One region of the Paenibacillus sp. J31R34 genome, then DNA from elsewhere that is predicted to be linked to it. Evidence: riboswitches for the same ligand, from Rfam matches in the RefSeq annotation. Region 1 holds a riboswitch; each other region holds the start of a gene.
What was found. A riboswitch is a leader RNA that binds a small molecule or an ion and turns the genes downstream of it on or off. The one in region 1 is predicted to bind cyclic di-AMP.
Positions count from the first base shown of each region.

Region 2: it holds a riboswitch for cyclic di-AMP, as region 1 does, so the genes downstream of both, AC50YG_RS27660 (C40 family peptidase) here and AC50YG_RS16845 (hypothetical protein) in region 1, are expected to answer to the same signal.
Region 3: it holds a riboswitch for cyclic di-AMP, as region 1 does, so the genes downstream of both, kdpF (K(+)-transporting ATPase subunit F) here and AC50YG_RS16845 (hypothetical protein) in region 1, are expected to answer to the same signal.

Region 1 is NZ_JBXENU010000005.1:421,635-427,127, reverse strand. Features, by position in the region: gene AC50YG_RS16850 (ArsB/NhaD family transporter) at 1-1,013, shown strand, start outside; cyclic di-AMP (ydaO/yuaA leader) riboswitch at 1,225-1,391, shown strand; gene AC50YG_RS16845 (hypothetical protein) at 1,396-1,815, shown strand; gene AC50YG_RS16840 (MarR family winged helix-turn-helix transcriptional regulator) at 2,015-2,581, shown strand; gene AC50YG_RS16835 (hypothetical protein) at 2,690-3,193, shown strand; gene AC50YG_RS16830 (SDR family oxidoreductase) at 3,196-4,062, shown strand; gene AC50YG_RS16825 (beta-mannosidase) at 4,258-5,493, opposite strand, start outside.
Region 2 is NZ_JBXENU010000013.1:78,356-83,848, forward strand. Features, by position in the region: gene AC50YG_RS27650 (M1 family metallopeptidase) at 1-332, shown strand, start outside; gene AC50YG_RS27655 (hypothetical protein) at 348-1,163, shown strand; cyclic di-AMP (ydaO/yuaA leader) riboswitch at 1,666-1,837, shown strand; gene AC50YG_RS27660 (C40 family peptidase) at 1,839-2,309, shown strand; gene AC50YG_RS27665 (cryptochrome/photolyase family protein) at 2,444-3,808, shown strand; gene AC50YG_RS27670 (GNAT family N-acetyltransferase) at 3,811-4,338, shown strand; gene AC50YG_RS27675 (aminotransferase class I/II-fold pyridoxal phosphate-dependent enzyme) at 4,391-5,493, opposite strand, start outside.
Region 3 is NZ_JBXENU010000006.1:184,580-190,072, forward strand. Features, by position in the region: gene AC50YG_RS18020 (cache domain-containing sensor histidine kinase) at 1-684, opposite strand, end outside; gene AC50YG_RS18025 (response regulator) at 681-2,336, opposite strand; cyclic di-AMP (ydaO/yuaA leader) riboswitch at 2,711-2,911, shown strand; cyclic di-AMP (ydaO/yuaA leader) riboswitch at 3,019-3,208, shown strand; gene kdpF (K(+)-transporting ATPase subunit F) at 3,463-3,540, shown strand; gene kdpA (potassium-transporting ATPase subunit KdpA) at 3,585-5,264, shown strand; gene kdpB (potassium-transporting ATPase subunit KdpB) at 5,287-5,493, shown strand, end outside.

The sequences.
Region 1 (5,493 bases):
ACGGCAGCATTCTTATCACTACACCGATTTTGCTCATTATGCTGCATCACATGGGACTGAAAAATCACCAAAAAATTCCATACCTACTTTCAGGAGCATTAATCGCTACCGCCTCCAGCGCCCCCATCGGGGTCAGCAATATTGTAAATCTGATTGCGCTAAAAATCGTCGGCATGGATTTGTACATGCATACCGTCATGATGTTTATCCCCGCTACAATTGGTCTGCTGCTGCTCAGCCTGCTGCTGTTCTTCTACTTTTACCATCAGCTTCCCCGGCAAGTCCCCCATACGATTTCAATTGTCCCTATTCAATCTGGCTACCATCCTTTACTCACACCTAACGGAAGCAAGCCTGCATATCCCAAATACAGCAGCCGCTTTATGAAATTGATTCTGCTTTTCGTCTTCTCTGTCCGGCTAAGCTTATTTGCTGCCTCCTATTTGCATATCCCCGTTGAGTGGGTCGCTGTTTTCGGCTCCCTGCTGCTCCTTAGTTGGCGCTGGGTTTACTTGAAAATGCCGCCGAACGACATTTTGCGTAAAATTCCGTGGCATATACTCATTTTCGCCTTCGCCATGTATATCATTATTTATGGCCTGCACAATATTGGCCTGACGCAATTACTCGTGCAGGTGTTCGAGCCGCTTGTTATGGGGAGCCTGATGAATGCAAGCATTTTAATCGGAGGGCTTGTCTCTGCCATGTCTACACTCGTCAACAATCACCCCGCTCTCATGATCGGCACGATCACCCTCACCGAAATGAACCTCGATCCGCTTTCACTCAAAATCGCCTACCTCGCCAGCGTCATTGGGAGCGATATTGGCTCACTCATTTTACCGATAGGCACTCTAGCCTCGCTCATTTGGATGAATCTTGTACAGAAAGCCAAGGTAAAAATCAATTGGTTGGATTATGTCAAAGTAACGATTGTCGTCATTCCGCCTGTTCTGCTGTTTACTCTCGTTCTTCTTGCTTTATGGGTTGGCTGGATCTTCCCTATGCATTAACTCACGACAACTTCTACATGAGCGGTCAGTCCACAATGAACTACTGTATTCATAATTCAGCAGTTATTTCTGCAGAAAACGAGCGCTGCCGCCAAATAACGGCGGCGCTCGTTCTCACTTGAGGCAGCAGCATATTTTTATTTTACTGCTAAAAGGTTTACAAATGAGCCATTAAGGTATAATATATATCCCTAGCCGAATTCTGGCACTCTATTATTAATCGCTTAATTTTTCAATTGAAAAAGCGGGGGAACCAACGACGTGGTTGAAGCGACAGCTTGAATCGCAAGGGGTGAATCCGGTGCCTTCGCGCACTGGTAGGGCAGCTCTCTGGCCCGAATCCGACAGCTAACTCCGTAAGCGAACGTGAGGAGAGATGAATATGATTGTCCTTCATGCGCCGGACGCTCCGCCTAAGGCGAAGCACGCAATGAAGCTTACGGTCAAGCGCATTGAGCTGTTTGTCATTCCAGCACTCAATGTAGACGCCGCTGGAAACCGTGCCTGCTTGCGGGTAACGACGGACAAAGGCATTGGCTTTGGCGAGACTTTTGTAGACGAAATGGAACGCCCTAACGATTGGGGCCTGTGGTGCAGCGCGCTGAGCAGCTTTATCGGCACCTTGTCCATAACAGGCCGTTCGCTTCGGAGCGAGCAAGCTGATCAACACAGTGTGTACAACCTGTTCGATCACGCCATTCACCATCTCAAACACTGGACGGCAGAAATTGAACCGGATGACAACACTTCCGAGGAACCTATTTTACTCAGCCGCTCGTTATTCTATCTTTCTATTTTTTAGCCTATTTTGGATCGACCTAACACAAAGGAATCTTCCCCGCCATGATTCAGCTGGCGGAAAGGTTCCTTTTTTTCTATCGGCTGCTTGTTCTCCTATGGAAAGAAAATAAAGTTTTAGTTCCAGATAGGAAGAATGGCGGGCTATTGATAGGTTATATAAATGTGTTGACACCAAAGTAATTAGGAACCATACTATATATATGAACAACAATAATAAAATAATAAATGACTTTGACGCAATTCCTTCGCTAGTACAATCCAAGCGTCAGATTGATCGCTATAACCTAGACATAGACGCTCAGGCTATACTCGTCGCTTCTAGACTAATGGCAGCGGGAGTCAAGCTTGGACATGCCTCGGAGATTCATTTCTCTAGATTCGGTTTATCAACAAGTCGATATCGTTTATTGGCGGATCTTGAAGATAACGAAGGAGAAGAATTGCCTTCGCAATTAGCGGAGCATCTAGGCGTTACACGTGCTACAGTGACAGGTCTTATCGACACCCTTGAACGAGATGGGCTAGTTTCTCGGAGATCAAGCTCAGATGATGGCCGTCAGAGATCGGTCATTTTGACGGAAGCAGGAGCGAAGAAGCTTCGTGAAATGGCTCCTGAGCATTTCGCTCGGCTGGAAGCAATGGTGGGCTTGCTCAATATCGAGGAGCGCAGCGTATTTCTCGACTTGCTAGGCCGAATTACACAAGGCATCTCAGCTCTTACGGGCGAAGTAGGCTCGAAACCAAAGGGAAACATCAGTAATGATTAGAATGGGCTAGTAAAGCTAGCCTATTTTTATCCTTATATAGTTAGGAAGCTAATTATATTTCACTGAAAGCAATCGTTGAACGATTTCAAAGAAGAGGGGAGCAGCTAAATGAACAAGATGAAATACCCGAATCAGACAGATGCTGTTTACGGCATCAAGCCTGCTGGTTCCAAGAAAAAGATTTTTATACTATGGCGTGAAGTTGTCATGGCCTATGCTGCTCCTGCCATCATGGCAGGTATCGGGGGATTGATTACTGCCGATAGGGGGCTTCAAATAGGGGCATTGACCACAATCGGCGGTGCATCGGCCTTGATGGCCTTAATGATTGGCCTTTTGTTGCGCAGCCGAGTGGGCCGTATACGATGGGTCATCACTGCACCTCACTTGGTTGTGGTAGGGATGTTCGCATTGGCCGGGTCCTTGTTTGGCCTATACGCCGCATGGTTGACATCTGTTTTACTAGAATTTATGAATCCGAGCAATCATTTGGCCTGGGTCGGACGTGTCTGGACCGATTTCCCGTTATCTGGATTCATAGCAAGCACGATAGTGACATGGCGGTGGCGTCTTGCCGTCACAACTCATTTTCCATCCAAAAGGAGAAGATAAAAATGATAGTTATTATGGGAGCAACAGGTACGATAGGAAGTGCGCTTTTGAAACGTTTGGTTGATCTTGGCGTACCCGCCAAGGCGCTGAGCAGAGAGCCTGAGAAGTTGCGTGATCAGATCGGAGAAAAAGGCCGATCGACTATAATGGTATCATCGGCGGATGCTTCCGACCCCGAATCGCTGCGCCGCGCGTTTACAGGTGCTAGCCAGCTCTTCCTTGCCATGTCCAACAGTCCGAGACAAATCGAATTGGAAACTTCAATCATTCAGATTGCCGCAGAATCTGGAATCAAACATATCGTAAAAATATCCAGCCCTGCCTTTGAGCACAGCTCGCCAGTCGCAGTGGCAGGATGGCATCAAGAAATCGAGAAAACGCTGAGGGAATCGAGTCTCACCCACACCGTGCTGCGCCCTTATGCGTTCATGCAAAACTTGCTGCGCCTTGCACCAACGATCACAACCCAAAATGTTTTCTTCGGCTCCATGGGCGATTCACCGTGTAACTTCATTGACTGTCGCGATATCGCAGATGTTGCCGCTGAAGTTCTTACCAATCGCAAGATATCAGGCCAAATATATACGCTTACTGGTTCGGAAATTTTCAACTATCCTCATATCGCGAGTCAACTATCCGCCCTGCTTAATCGGCCGATAAGCTACATAAACATGGAACCTCAAGTACTGCTTCGCAATCTTATCGAGCATGGGAATATGCCTCCTTGGCTCGCGAACCACGTTGTGGAAATTCAAACTATGTCTACGGTGGTGCCAGAAATTCCAAATGATACTGTGCAGCGCTTGCTCGGCAGAGAGCCACGAACGCTAGAGGCCTTTCTGCATGAGTGTGTTGAACATTTCCGGTAGAGGCGGAGTCCACCAATAGTGAAATTTTCGCCTCACTCAGACTCATGAATGCGCAGAATTTCATCCAGTCGGTGAAATGAAGGCAAAGATGAGGGGCAGCAGGTGGCTCGGAGATCGAGAAATAGGCGTACAGGGTTCACATATTAGTCATCCATAATATGTAGAACCCTGTAAGTCCAATACTTTATTTTCACCTTAAATAAAATCGGTCATCGAATGGACGGCAAGCTCGCCCGGCGATGCAGCAATGAAAGCCTGATCCCCTTGCGGGTTTCGCGCGTAAAACGTAATCGTACGCGGTTCATTCGGCAGCAAATCGAAATAGTTGTCACTGAAAATGCCCTCGATGGACGCGGAAAGTCGAACCTGCTTCGCCAGCATATTCGTCTCCAGAACAAAGGCTGTGCCGCCGCTGCCTTCAACTTCGCTTACCTTAATGGCAGGAGCTATGAGTTCAAGCTCCTTCATCGGCCTGAAATAATGCTCCTTTTCCTCCACAAGCAGTCCACCCTGCTTAAGCTTGGCTGCCAGTACAACTGAGCCTGGCTCAATACCTTCTGGAAGCAGTGCCTTCAGCTCAAAGGAGCAGGCTATGTGGCCCTTATTCGGCTGAAGCGACACGGGAACAGCAAACTGCTTTAGCACCTCGCCAGCAAATGAGCGCAGTTCTAGCTGAAGCTCGCCGATGAAAGGCACATTTTGATCTGACAATACATAACAATCGATGCGGCCGCCACTAGTATCATCGAAGGATAACATCATGTCACGGAAGCTGCGTCCCGCATAATATTGCAGCGCCTTCCAGCGCCCGTAATAGTCCATTCCCGCCCATGAGGCAACGGGCCAGCAATCGTTCATTTGCCAATATAACGACCCCATGCAAAATGGCTTTTTCCGCCTATGAGCCTCAATCGCTGTCTTCATCGCTTCCGCCTGCAGCACTTGGCTCAAATACAGAAATGCCGGAAAATCCCTCGGCTGGTGCAAATACATATCCATATATTCCTTGATCAGTTGGTTGCCACGCGCGTTTTTCTGATGCGCCAGCATAACCTCCGATTCAATTGCCATATCCGCTTCCTCCGCATACTGCTGCACCGTCTGCAGCTCAGGGAACGATTGAAAGCCGTATTCGCTCATAAAGCGGCCTACGTGGACGTTGTATTTTTCAAAGGGCTCTATGTTATGCCAGACGCCCCAGTAGTGAATATCGCCGCTCTTGGACAGGTTGAAAGCATGCTGCTCCCCGTCTCCCGTCAGCCCGCGCATCGGCGATGAAGGCCAATATGCAATACCATTGCCAAGCCCAGCGACCGCCTGCGGCAAAATCCGATGGAAAATCGCCTCATAATCGGCCCACAGCTGCTCTCGCTGCTCCGGCGTATAATCGCGCTTCCAGCCCCAGCCCATATTTTCATCATAATGCGACCA
Region 2 (5,493 bases), on a different contig from region 1:
AAGTGCAGCAGGATGGCCAAACAGAGTACGAGTCTACCGTGCTGATCAAGCGCAATGGCGGACAAAACGGACCCATACCGCTCGTTTTCTCCTTTACCGACGGTGAAACAACTTCTAAAATCTGGGATGCCGCCGAGTCGCATATGGAGTACAAGGTGATGCATGCTGCTCCGCTCGCATGGGTAGCGGTGGATCCGAAAAACAGCAATGTGCTGGACAATAGGCATATTAACAATTTTATGCGTGCAGAAGTGCCGGAGCAGTCGCGCATTCGGTGGAGCCTCGGCCTGACGAAGCTTATTGAAGGCCTGCTCGCATCCGTAGGCTGGTAGAGAGGAGGTTAAAAAATGAAGCAGCATATGAAGCAAGGCTGGCGGCTCGCCATCCGCCATTTCTATATCGTCATTGCGTTGTTCCTGTACCAGCTATTATGGGGACTTTTCCTTTACCGCTTTATTGATATGACTGTACTGCCGCTGCTGCGGCGCTTTCCCCTCCAGCATCCGTCGGACTCGGCCGTTTCGCTGTTCCTCAGCGAAGCCCAGTTTCAATTGACAAAAACAGATCTGATCAACCCCTATCTATGGCTGCTGGGCGGCTTGTTCGCCGCCCGCATGCTGCTGAGCCCACTGTTACATGCGGGGCTGCTCTACTCGCTGCATCATATGGACGAAAAAGGTGGAACGCAGTTTCTTCAAGGCATTCGCAAAGCTTGGAAGCCTATGACGCTGCTCTATTGGCTGCGCACGCTGCTTATTTTCGCGCCTGGCTGGTTCCTTCTTCCTCGCGCCTTCAAGCTGCTAATGGAGGGCCATTCGCTGAGCGAGCTGCTGCAAAGCACGCTGCCAGGCTTTGGCGGTTGGCTGCTGTGGAGCTTTCTCGTTCACCTGCTGCTGCTCGCCATGCAGTTCGGCGCCGCCTCCGGCACGGGCTCGATGCGCTCGCTCAGCATTGCGCTCCGAAATCTTTTTCCTTATGCCGGCCTCTCTCTGCTGATGTGGCTGCTGGCAGTCGCCGCTTCGCTCTTGGTATCCGGCCTTTCCTATGCTTGGGCGGGAATTCTGGCGCTCATCATGCATCAAGCCTATCATCTGCTCCGTACCTTATTAAAGGTATGGACACTCGCTGCACAATACGATTGCCTGCAATCGAAGCAGAGCTGAGACCGTTTTAAGACCGTTTCAGACTCCTTTTAGGACCCTTTTATACAACTTTTATCATCCATAAATAGGAAATTAAGTTTAGAAAAATGAAGGCAGCCCTCCCTAATTCTCATTTAGTATTCTCATTTTTCTAAAGTCCTTCTCATAAAAACCCCGATTGCGGACAAGAGGCCGCAATCGGGGTTTTTCAGTTATCCAACATCTCCAGGCAACGCTTCTATTTATTTACCAACCCCTAGACTGATGCACACTAAACTCTCTAATTCTTCATTTTACGCTATAATTCTAGCCTATATGTACGATTCTTAGCATATTGGCTGCCTATTTCTCATATAAACTGACAAAATGTTTTTTTGCTTGCGAACGGTGATAGAACGAGCATTTATTAGGCAAGAAACTTGTTTTAACGCAAAATTGAGCCAAAAGGTTACATGAGAATTATTAGAAATTCATTCATATAGGAGGAAATCACATGAAAAAAACGAATTATTAGCGCAGAGCAAAATTAAACCAGCCTAATTTTTTATACCGCAAAGGTATAGAAATACGGGGGAACCACTTTGGGTGAATTGATTTCGATGCTTGGACGGCTTGATTCAAGTGTCTTGGAAATCATAGGGAACCTTCACAACCGAACCCCACAGCTAACCTCGTCGGCACCGGAAGGAGTTTCAAATTTTGAAGAAGGTAACTGCATTACTCGTTGGTCTTGTATTAATGCTTGCTTTCCAAGCAGGCAGCGTGTTCGCAGGTTCGAAGATGGATGGTGTTATCGCTGATCTGATCGGCACACCATACCAAAGCGGCGGAACAACTACGAAAGGCTTCGACTGCTCCGGTTTTACGAAATATGTTTTCGATAAAATGGGCATCGATCTTTCCCGTACTTCCCAAGCGCAATCGAACGATGGCAGTGAAGTGAAGAAGAGTGACCTGATCGCTGGCGATCTTGTATTCTTCAACACGAGCGGCAAAGGCATCTCCCACGTTGGTATTTATGTTGGAGATGGAAAGTTTGCACATGCTTCCTCGAGCAGAGGCGTTATTATTAGCAAACTTAGCGAGTCTTATTATGCTGATCGTTACGTGTCAGCTACACGCATTATGAGCCAAGACGCTTACGACAAGTACGCAAGCGAGCAATAGAGCCAGGCCATGCTTTTTTCGCTTACATAACGAAAAGCTGCTGTCTCAATCAGCAAAGCCGCAGTTGTTTGTCTTCGGACAAATAGCTTGCGGCTTTGCTGTTTTCTAGCACGGACACAAGGGGGCTCGTTTCCATGTATGTATATATTCACCGCAAAGACCTGCGTTCAAACGATTTGCGCAGTTTTGATTATGTGCGCCGCTCTGGGAAGCGCGGCTTTCATCTGCTTATAATAGACCCGTCACTGGCGGACGAGGACCGGCTCTCTTGCCACAGCGGCAGAACCTTCTTGTCCCAAGCCACCTTCCTATTGGAACAGTACAAGGCGGCGGGCGAGCAGCTGCATGTGCTTTACGGCGATCCCGCTGCCATTACCGAAGCGCTGCTGCTGGCCCATCCCATTGAAGAGGTTCTCGTCCACATGGACTATACGCCTTATTCCCGAATGCGCGACCACGCGACTGCGCAGGTTGTGCGCGCAGCGGGACGTCGCTGGCTGCCGCTTGACGATGCGCCACTCGCCGATTTGGAGGAGCTTCATACGTTTTCTAGGCGCAGTGAGCCTTACAAGGTATTTACGCCCTTTTACCGCATGTGGCAGTCCTTCATGCAAAGCCATTATTCCCCTGCAGGCGAAACAACGCTGAAACAGCTGGATACGCTGAAAAATATAGATGCCAGCATAGCAGAGCGCTTCAGTCTTCCTCGGGAGCATCCCGCTGCGGCAGCCTTTCTGCGGGTAGCGGGAGCATCTGGCACGGCGGACGCGGGAACGCTGAGTGCAGCCGATGCGCTGGAGCAATTTCTAAACCGCCGTCTAGCTGGCTATGAAGGCAGCCGCGACCAGTTTGCGGAAAACCAGACAAGCCATTTAGCGCGTTATTTGAATACAGGAGCGCTGTCGGCAAGGCAAGCCTATGAAGCAGCGCAGCAGCAGTATGGAGCCGAGTCGTGGATTAGGCAGCTGGCATGGCGGGATTTTTTTCTGTACCAAGGAAAATACAATGAGGACTTCTACCGCTATGAGCAGAAGTTTGATTTATCTGGGCTGAACGATCAGCATTTCGTGGCATGGAGCCAAGGAAAAACGGGCATTCCTGTTATTGATGCCGCTATGAAGCAGCTTAATAAAACCGGCGAAATGCCGAATCGGCTGCGGATGGTTACCGCCATGTTTTTGACGAAAAACCTGCTGTGCCCGTTTACGCTGGGCGAGCAGCATTTCCGCCGCCAGCTGGCCGATTATGATAATACGCTGAACCGGGGCGGCTGGCTGTGGAGCTCGTCGCTCGGCTACGACGCCGCTCCGTATTTTCGCATTATGAATCCGGCTACGCAGTCCGCAACACATGATCCGAGCGGCACTTACATTAGACGCTGGCTGCCTGAGCTTGCCCATCTGTCCGATAAGCAAATTCACCTGCCGCAGCCGCATGCCATTGTAGATTTGAAGGCTTCACGCGCCCGCGCGATTGAGGTCTATAAGGAGATTGTGTAATCATGACAAATGCGAGTGCTGTCCCTGACGGCGCCCAGCCGCCATTTGGCTGGAAGGTTGCCGCAATGGACGCCTCCCATGCCCGCCAGCTGTGCGATTGGCGGTACGAACCGCCTTACGGCATCTACCAATGGCCCGCATGGGAGGCTATGGAGAAAGCAGAGATGGAGTTCGGTGATCCCGAGCTCCGTCAGAAGCAATACGCCGCTATTCTAGATGACCAAGGGGAGCTCGTTGGTTTTGCACAGTTTTTCCCGCTGGGAGATGAAGTGCTGCGGCTTGGCCTCGGCCTGCATCCACAGCTTTGCAGCAGGGGCTCAGGCACCGCCTTTGTTGCGCTGCTGGTAGAAGAGGCTCGCCGACGTGCTCCACACAGCGAGCTGGATTTGGAGGTGCTGACCTGGAATGCACGCGCTATTCGCGTATACGAGAAGGCAGGCTTCCGCATTACCGATACGTATATCCGCCCAACACCGCAAGGCGCGGCGGAATTCCATTGCATGGTCTACGGAGGAGGGGAAGAAGCTTAGCGCCTCTTTTACCCCTCTTCTTTCTTTCCTAACCCCTTCCTCACTGCTCCCTTCAACTGCCAATCCGCTCCAACTGCTGCATCTGCTGCAAGGGTTCACCCTGCCCCATCTGGCTCATATAACAGTCCATTCGCTCCAAAGCTTCAGACAGCTTCGCTGGTGATACCGAATAGGAGCAGCGAATGCGTCCTTCACCGCCCGGGCCAAATACATGCCCTGGCACGACAGCAACGCCTGCTTCCTGCATGAGCCGAAAGGCGAACTGCTCCGAGCTCAGCCCCGTATGGGCAATGGATGGAAAAGCATAAAACGCTCCTTGCGGCATATGGCAGGAAAGCCCCAGCTTCTGCAAGCCGTCCACGAACATCGCCCTGCGCTGCTTATAGGCCTCCTTCATTAGGTCCTTGTCGCCCAATCCGCTGCGCAGCGATTCCAGAGCAGCAATCTGCCCCATTATAGGTGCGCACATCGCTGTGTATTGATGGATTTTCAGCATTTGCGATATAATTTCCACAGGGCCGCAGGCATAGCCAATGCGCCAGCCTGTCATGGCAAAAGCTTTCGAGAAGCCACTGATGACGATTGTCCGCTCCTGCATGCCAGGCAGCGATGCGATGCTTACATGCTGGCTCTCATAAGTCAGCTCCGCATAAACCTCATCGGAAATGACGATCAGATTATGCGCCTTCACCAGCTCGGCAATGGGGAGCCAATCCTCGTAGGACATGACCGCACCCGTCGGGTTGTTCGGATAGTTAATCAGCAGCACTTTGGAGCGCGGGGTAATTTTTGCCCACAGCGATTGTGCCGATAGCTTAAATTGCTCATGCTCATGCGTCTCAACGTTTACGATACTGCCACCTTGCAGCGCTACAATGGGCGAATAGGCGATATAGCTGGGAACCGGAATCAGCACCTCGTCGCCCGGACAAATCAGTGTGCGCATGGCCAGATCAAGCGCCTCGCTGCTGCCCACCGTCACCAGAATCTCGTCCTTCGGCTCGTAATTCAATCGAAAGCTGCTCTCCAAATATGCGGCGATTTCCTCGCGCAGCTCCATTAGACCGGCATTTGGCGTGTACATCGTCTGACCGCTTTCCAGCGCTCTTATGCACGCGGCGCGCACACGCTCCGGTGTTGCAAAATCCGGTTCGC
Region 3 (5,493 bases), on a different contig from region 1:
TTTCAGACCGGCATAGATGAGCTGCTGCTGCGGATGATACACCATATTGCCCGCGCTCTCATCCACAATGTAGACGTAGCCCTTCTTCCCCAGCACGACCCGCGAGGACAGCTGATTGATTTTGTTAAAATTGACGTCCAGCAGCAGCACGCCATGCTCCGTTTTCCCGCTCCGCGCTACGGTAATGCCCTTGCTAAGCGAGACGACCCATTTGTACTGCATTTTGTACATATTCTGCACATGAGGCAGCGAGTAGCTGAGATGATTCGGCGTTTGCAGCGCGCTTTGGAACCAGCGCTGATTGTAAAGACTCAGATTTTCCTTGAGCGCAACGCCCGGAATGCTCATCATGACCTCGCCGTCATGCCCAATGACCGCCAGCGATACAATTTCTCCCCGAATGCCGATAATCGTATTTAGCTGGCTGCGCAGCTCCTCTTCGTTCACATCGCCGCTGCGGCTGATCGTATCGTGGATAACGCCGTAAATTTCCGACATGCCCTGGATATAATCCTCCAAGTTGTAGCTGACCTGATCGACGACCTGCTGGGTATTGCGCAGCGCATTCGTCTCCGCGGTCTGTGAGAACTTGTTGTACAGCAGCACGCTGACCATCATAATCGCTGCCGCCGAAAAAACCGACAGCGCCACTGAAATGAGAAACTGGATGCTGCGCTTTCTCATGGCGCTTCCGCATTCATCGCCTGATTGCGGTAATCCTTGGCGGAGACGCCGACATTTTTCTTAAAGCATAGGGAAAAATAATTTGGGTCCGAGAAGCCGACCTTCTCGGCAATTTCAAACGTCTTCAGCTCTGTTGCCCGCAGCAGCTCCTTCGCCGCCTCCATCCGCAGCTGAAGCAAATAACCGCCGAAGGTCAGCTTCACTTCCTTCTTGAACAGGCTGCTGAAGTAGCCCGCGCTAATATGCAGATGGCTGCACAGCCGGGCAATCGACAGCTCGCTGTCATGGAAGTTTGCCTTTGTATAATGCACCGCTTCCTCAACCAGCTGCTTGTAGGAGCTTTGCCTGCGGCTGGCGATATGATGGCGAATTTTCTCGCAGAGCGACATATACCAGCTTCTCGTCTCCTCAAGCCCGCTAAGCTGCTGCAGCTCCGCATAAATTTGCAGCTCGTAGCCCGCTATTTCGTACAGGCTCAGCCCCGCTTCCTTCACCAGCTTCATAATCGCCGTCATCATCTCCAGCATGTACAGCTGGTACTCCCGGTAAGCGGCATTAACGCCTTCAATCTCATCAAAAAGCGCGGCCACCAGTTGCTCCAGCTCCTCATGCGTACCTACGCGCAGGCACCGGACGAGCGCCTGCTCCTTGAGCTCGTCGAATTGCAGCTCCTCGACGTAGCGCGTTTCCACATCGTCAATGCAAATGATCCGGTTGCTGCCCACCAAATTATGATAATCCAGCGCCTGCTGCGCCTCCCCGTAGCCCTGCTTCAGCTGCGCGACATCAGGAAGCGTCGAACTGACCCCAATTGTCACTGGAAAACGCAAGTATTTCCGGATATTTTGCAGCATTTCAGCGAGGCCGCCCAGCGTCCGCTCCATTAGCTCCGGGGCGCCTCCTCCCTGTCCAACTGCAAGCAGCGCCACCTGATCCTGATGCAGAAAAACCTTGCCCAGCCCGAGCCGGCCCCACACCTCTTCCGCCACATTGCGAAGGGCAAACAGCTTGAGGTCGAGATCGCTGGAGGCCGCAAGCGAGCTTTCAGCCGTCCGCAGCGGAACGCCGGGAAGCGCTTCCAATACATGCGTGTGCAGCACGGACACAATGTACGCCTCCCCCGCCAAATCGAGCTCATATTTCGCCGCCTTCTCCTCTATCTGCCGCAGCGGAAGCTTGCGGGAGAGGAGTGACGACAGGAACAGCTCTTTTACGACCGGCAGGCTTGTACGATAATGCTCCTGCAGCAGCTGCATATTTTCCCGTTTCTCGCGCTCATCATTCAGCCGCTCCTTCACCTTGTCCATCACCTCAAGCAGCTGCTGCGCGGAAAAAGGCTTTAAAATATACTCATCCACCTGTAGGCCGATTGCCTGCTTGGCATATTCAAATTCATCATAGCCGGAAAAAATAACGATGCGTGTCAGCGGATACGTCTTCCTCGTCCATTCCGCCAGCTCCAAGCCATTCATATACGGCATGCTAATATCCGTCACGACGATGTCCGGCTCCAAACGCTCGATCAGCTCCATCGCTTCCCGGCCGTTCGCCGCCGTATCTACGATTTCAAAGCCATGGCGCTCCCATGCAATTTCCTGCAGCAGTCCGCTGCGCGTCTCTTCTTCATCATCCACCAGCAGCACTTTATACATCGTTTATCCCCCCGCTATTTAAATACGCGGCCGAGCAGCCGCAAAGACCTGATTCTGTCAGCATGCTATTTATCATATTCGTTTCCGTGTTTTCTGGAAAGAGGGGGTGCTTTTAGTAAACAAGCGTAAACGGCTTAAGCCGTCCTCCTGGCGGCAAAGCTACCGTTTCGCGTTGAAATGTAGAGAAAGGATGGAAAAATCATATGCTTTCCTATATTTTAAAAGAAATCACGAGATAAACCGACCCTGCTAAAGATAACTCTCACTGTAAGCGTTTAAAATCAGTCTAATCCGCTGCATTCGCTCTCTTTTGCGGCGTAAGCTTCCTTTACAGCACTCGCGGCGGGGGAGTATGATTCATAACATGATTGAACCTTTTTTGATCGCTGAGTCTTCGCGCATTAGGCGAAGAGCGGGGGAACCAAACGCACTGCAAGTGTCCGATGTGAGAGTCGGAGGCCGGCAGCGCAGGGGTGAATCGTTTGCAGGAGTATCATGAAACTCCAGGCAAATGTAGGGCGACTCTCACCGCCCGAATCCGACAGCTAACCTCGTAAGCGCAGGTGTAGAGAGGAATGGTGAACGATTGTGACCTTGTAAATTAGGCCACAGAGCGTCATACGCCTCTGTGGTTTTTTGTTGTCTTTTTATGAAAATAGCACTCGCAACATCGGCAGATATTTTGTTTCAATCGCTGAGTTCTGCACTGCCGCAGAAACGGGGGAACCATCGACGGCTCTCTGTCGTTGTCCAATGGACGATGGCAGGAAGCGTCACGGGGTGAATCGCAAGGGCACGATAAGTGCCAAGCGTAGGGCGTCTCTCGCGCCCGAATCCGACAGCTAACCTCGCAAGCGTCAACGGGAGAGGCCACACTTACACTAATCGCAGGCGAATCAGGGGCGTATGATGCCCGGATGAAGGAAGCTGCGGGTGAAGAGTCCTCTTTGCCCAAGGCTTCTTTTTTGTTGCCTTTTTTCCAAAATAACTAGGAACAAAACGAAATAAGGAGCGCTGCAGCTATGCTGGATATCGGAATGGCTTTGACCTTAATCGCAGCTTTCGGGCTGATTGCCGGATTTATACGCTGGTGCGATCGGTCCATTAGCGAAACGGAGGAACGGGGATGATTGTCATATTGCTCGTTACAGGAGCTTTGCTGGTGTATCTTGTCTACGCCTTGCTTCATCCGGAGAAATTTTAGCAAATAACGTTTCATCATTCATTGATAGCAAGGGAGGAACAGCTGTGGACGTCCTGCAAATGGCGGTAGTCATCGGTATGATCATGCTGATCGCAAAGCCGCTTGGGCATTATTTATATTCCGTGTTTTCAAACGTTCCGAATCGTACCGACAAGCTGTTTGGACGAGTCGAAGCGGTCATTTATTCCGTGATCGGACTCAAAAATCGCCAAGGCATGACCTGGAAAAAATATGCACTCAGCTTTATTACACTCAATTTCATACTCGTAGCTATTAGCTACGTGCTGCTGCGACTGCAAAGCGGCCTGCCGCTTAATCCGAACGGGATCAGCAGCATGGAGCCTACGCTCGTCCTAAATACGGTCATCAGCTTTATGACCAATACGAATCTCCAGCATTACAGCGGTGAGACGGGGCTGACGTATTTTGCGCAAACGGCGGTCATTACGATGATGATGTTTACATCAGCCGCCACCGGCTTTTCCGTTGCCGTCGCTTTCGTGCGCGGCATTACGAGCAAGGGCGGAACGCTCGGCAACTTTTTCGAGGATTTCGTCAAAGCGCATACGCGGATTTTCTTCCCGCTGGCAATTGTCATTACGCTGCTGCTTGTGGCGCTGCAAGTGCCTCAAACGCTTAGCCCCACCTTGACCGTTACGACGCTAACGGGCGCGGTTCAGCATATCGCCATCGGGCCAGTTGCGTCGCTGGAGTCGATTAAGCATCTTGGCACGAATGGCGGCGGTTTTTTCGGAGCCAACTCCGCCCATCCGTTCGAAAATCCTAGCCCATTGACGAATGTCATTGAGATTTTGTCCATGTGGGCGCTGCCTGCCGCGCTGCCCTTCATGTACGGCCGGTTTGCGAAAAGCAGCAAGCAGGGCTGGGTTATTTTTTCGGCGATGATGGCGCTGTTTCTGATCTTTCTTACGATTTCCTATACCGCTGAAAAAAGCGGCAACCCGCTGATCGCCACGCTCGGCATCGACGCTTCGCAAGGCAGCATGGAGGGCAAGGAGGTACGCTTCGGCATCGCCCAATCCGCGCTGTTCACAACGGTAACAACGGCGGCCACGACCGGCTCGGTCAATTCAATGCACGATACGCTCACTCCGCTTGGCGGACTCGTTCCCCTTGCACAGATGATGCTGAACGTCGTCTTTGGCGGCAAAGGTGTCGGGCTCGTCAATATGCTGATGTATGCGATGCTGACGGTGTTCATTTGCGGGCTCATGGTCGGACGGACACCAGAGTTTCTGGGGCGAAAAATAGAGCCGCGAGAAATGAAGCTGATTGCCATCGCCATTCTCGTGCATCCGTTTATTATTCTCGCGCCAACGGCGGCAGCTTTCCTGACCGATCTGGGGCAAGGCGCTATATCCAATTCCGGATTTCATGGCATTACTCAGGTGCTGTATGAATATACGTCCTCGGCCGCCAACAATGGCTCCGGGTTTGAGGGGCTTGCCGACAATACGCCTTTCTGGAATATAACGACCGGACTCGTGATGTTTTTCGGCAGATATATGTCGATGATTGCGCTGCTGGCTGTAGCCGGCTCACTTAGCCGCAAGCAGTGGGTACCAGAAACGATTGGCACGTTCCGCACGGACAATTCGCTATTTGCGGTTATGCTAATGGGCGTCGTTATTTTGATCGGTGCGCTCACGTTTCTGCCCGTTATTGTCACAGGGCCAATTGCCGAGTTTTTAACGATCCGTTAAAGGGAAATGAGGGGTAAGCGTTATGAATGACCACCGTGCTAAAAAACGATTCACAAGACCGCTTCTGACCGAGGCGCTGAAGATGAGCCTCCTCAAGCTGAATCCGGTTCATATGATAAAAAATCCGGTCATGTTCGTTGTGGAGATTGGAACGCTGATCGTTCTGCTCATGACCGTATTTCCAGGCTACTTCGACTCGCAGGAACGCATCGGCTTCAATTTGACTGTC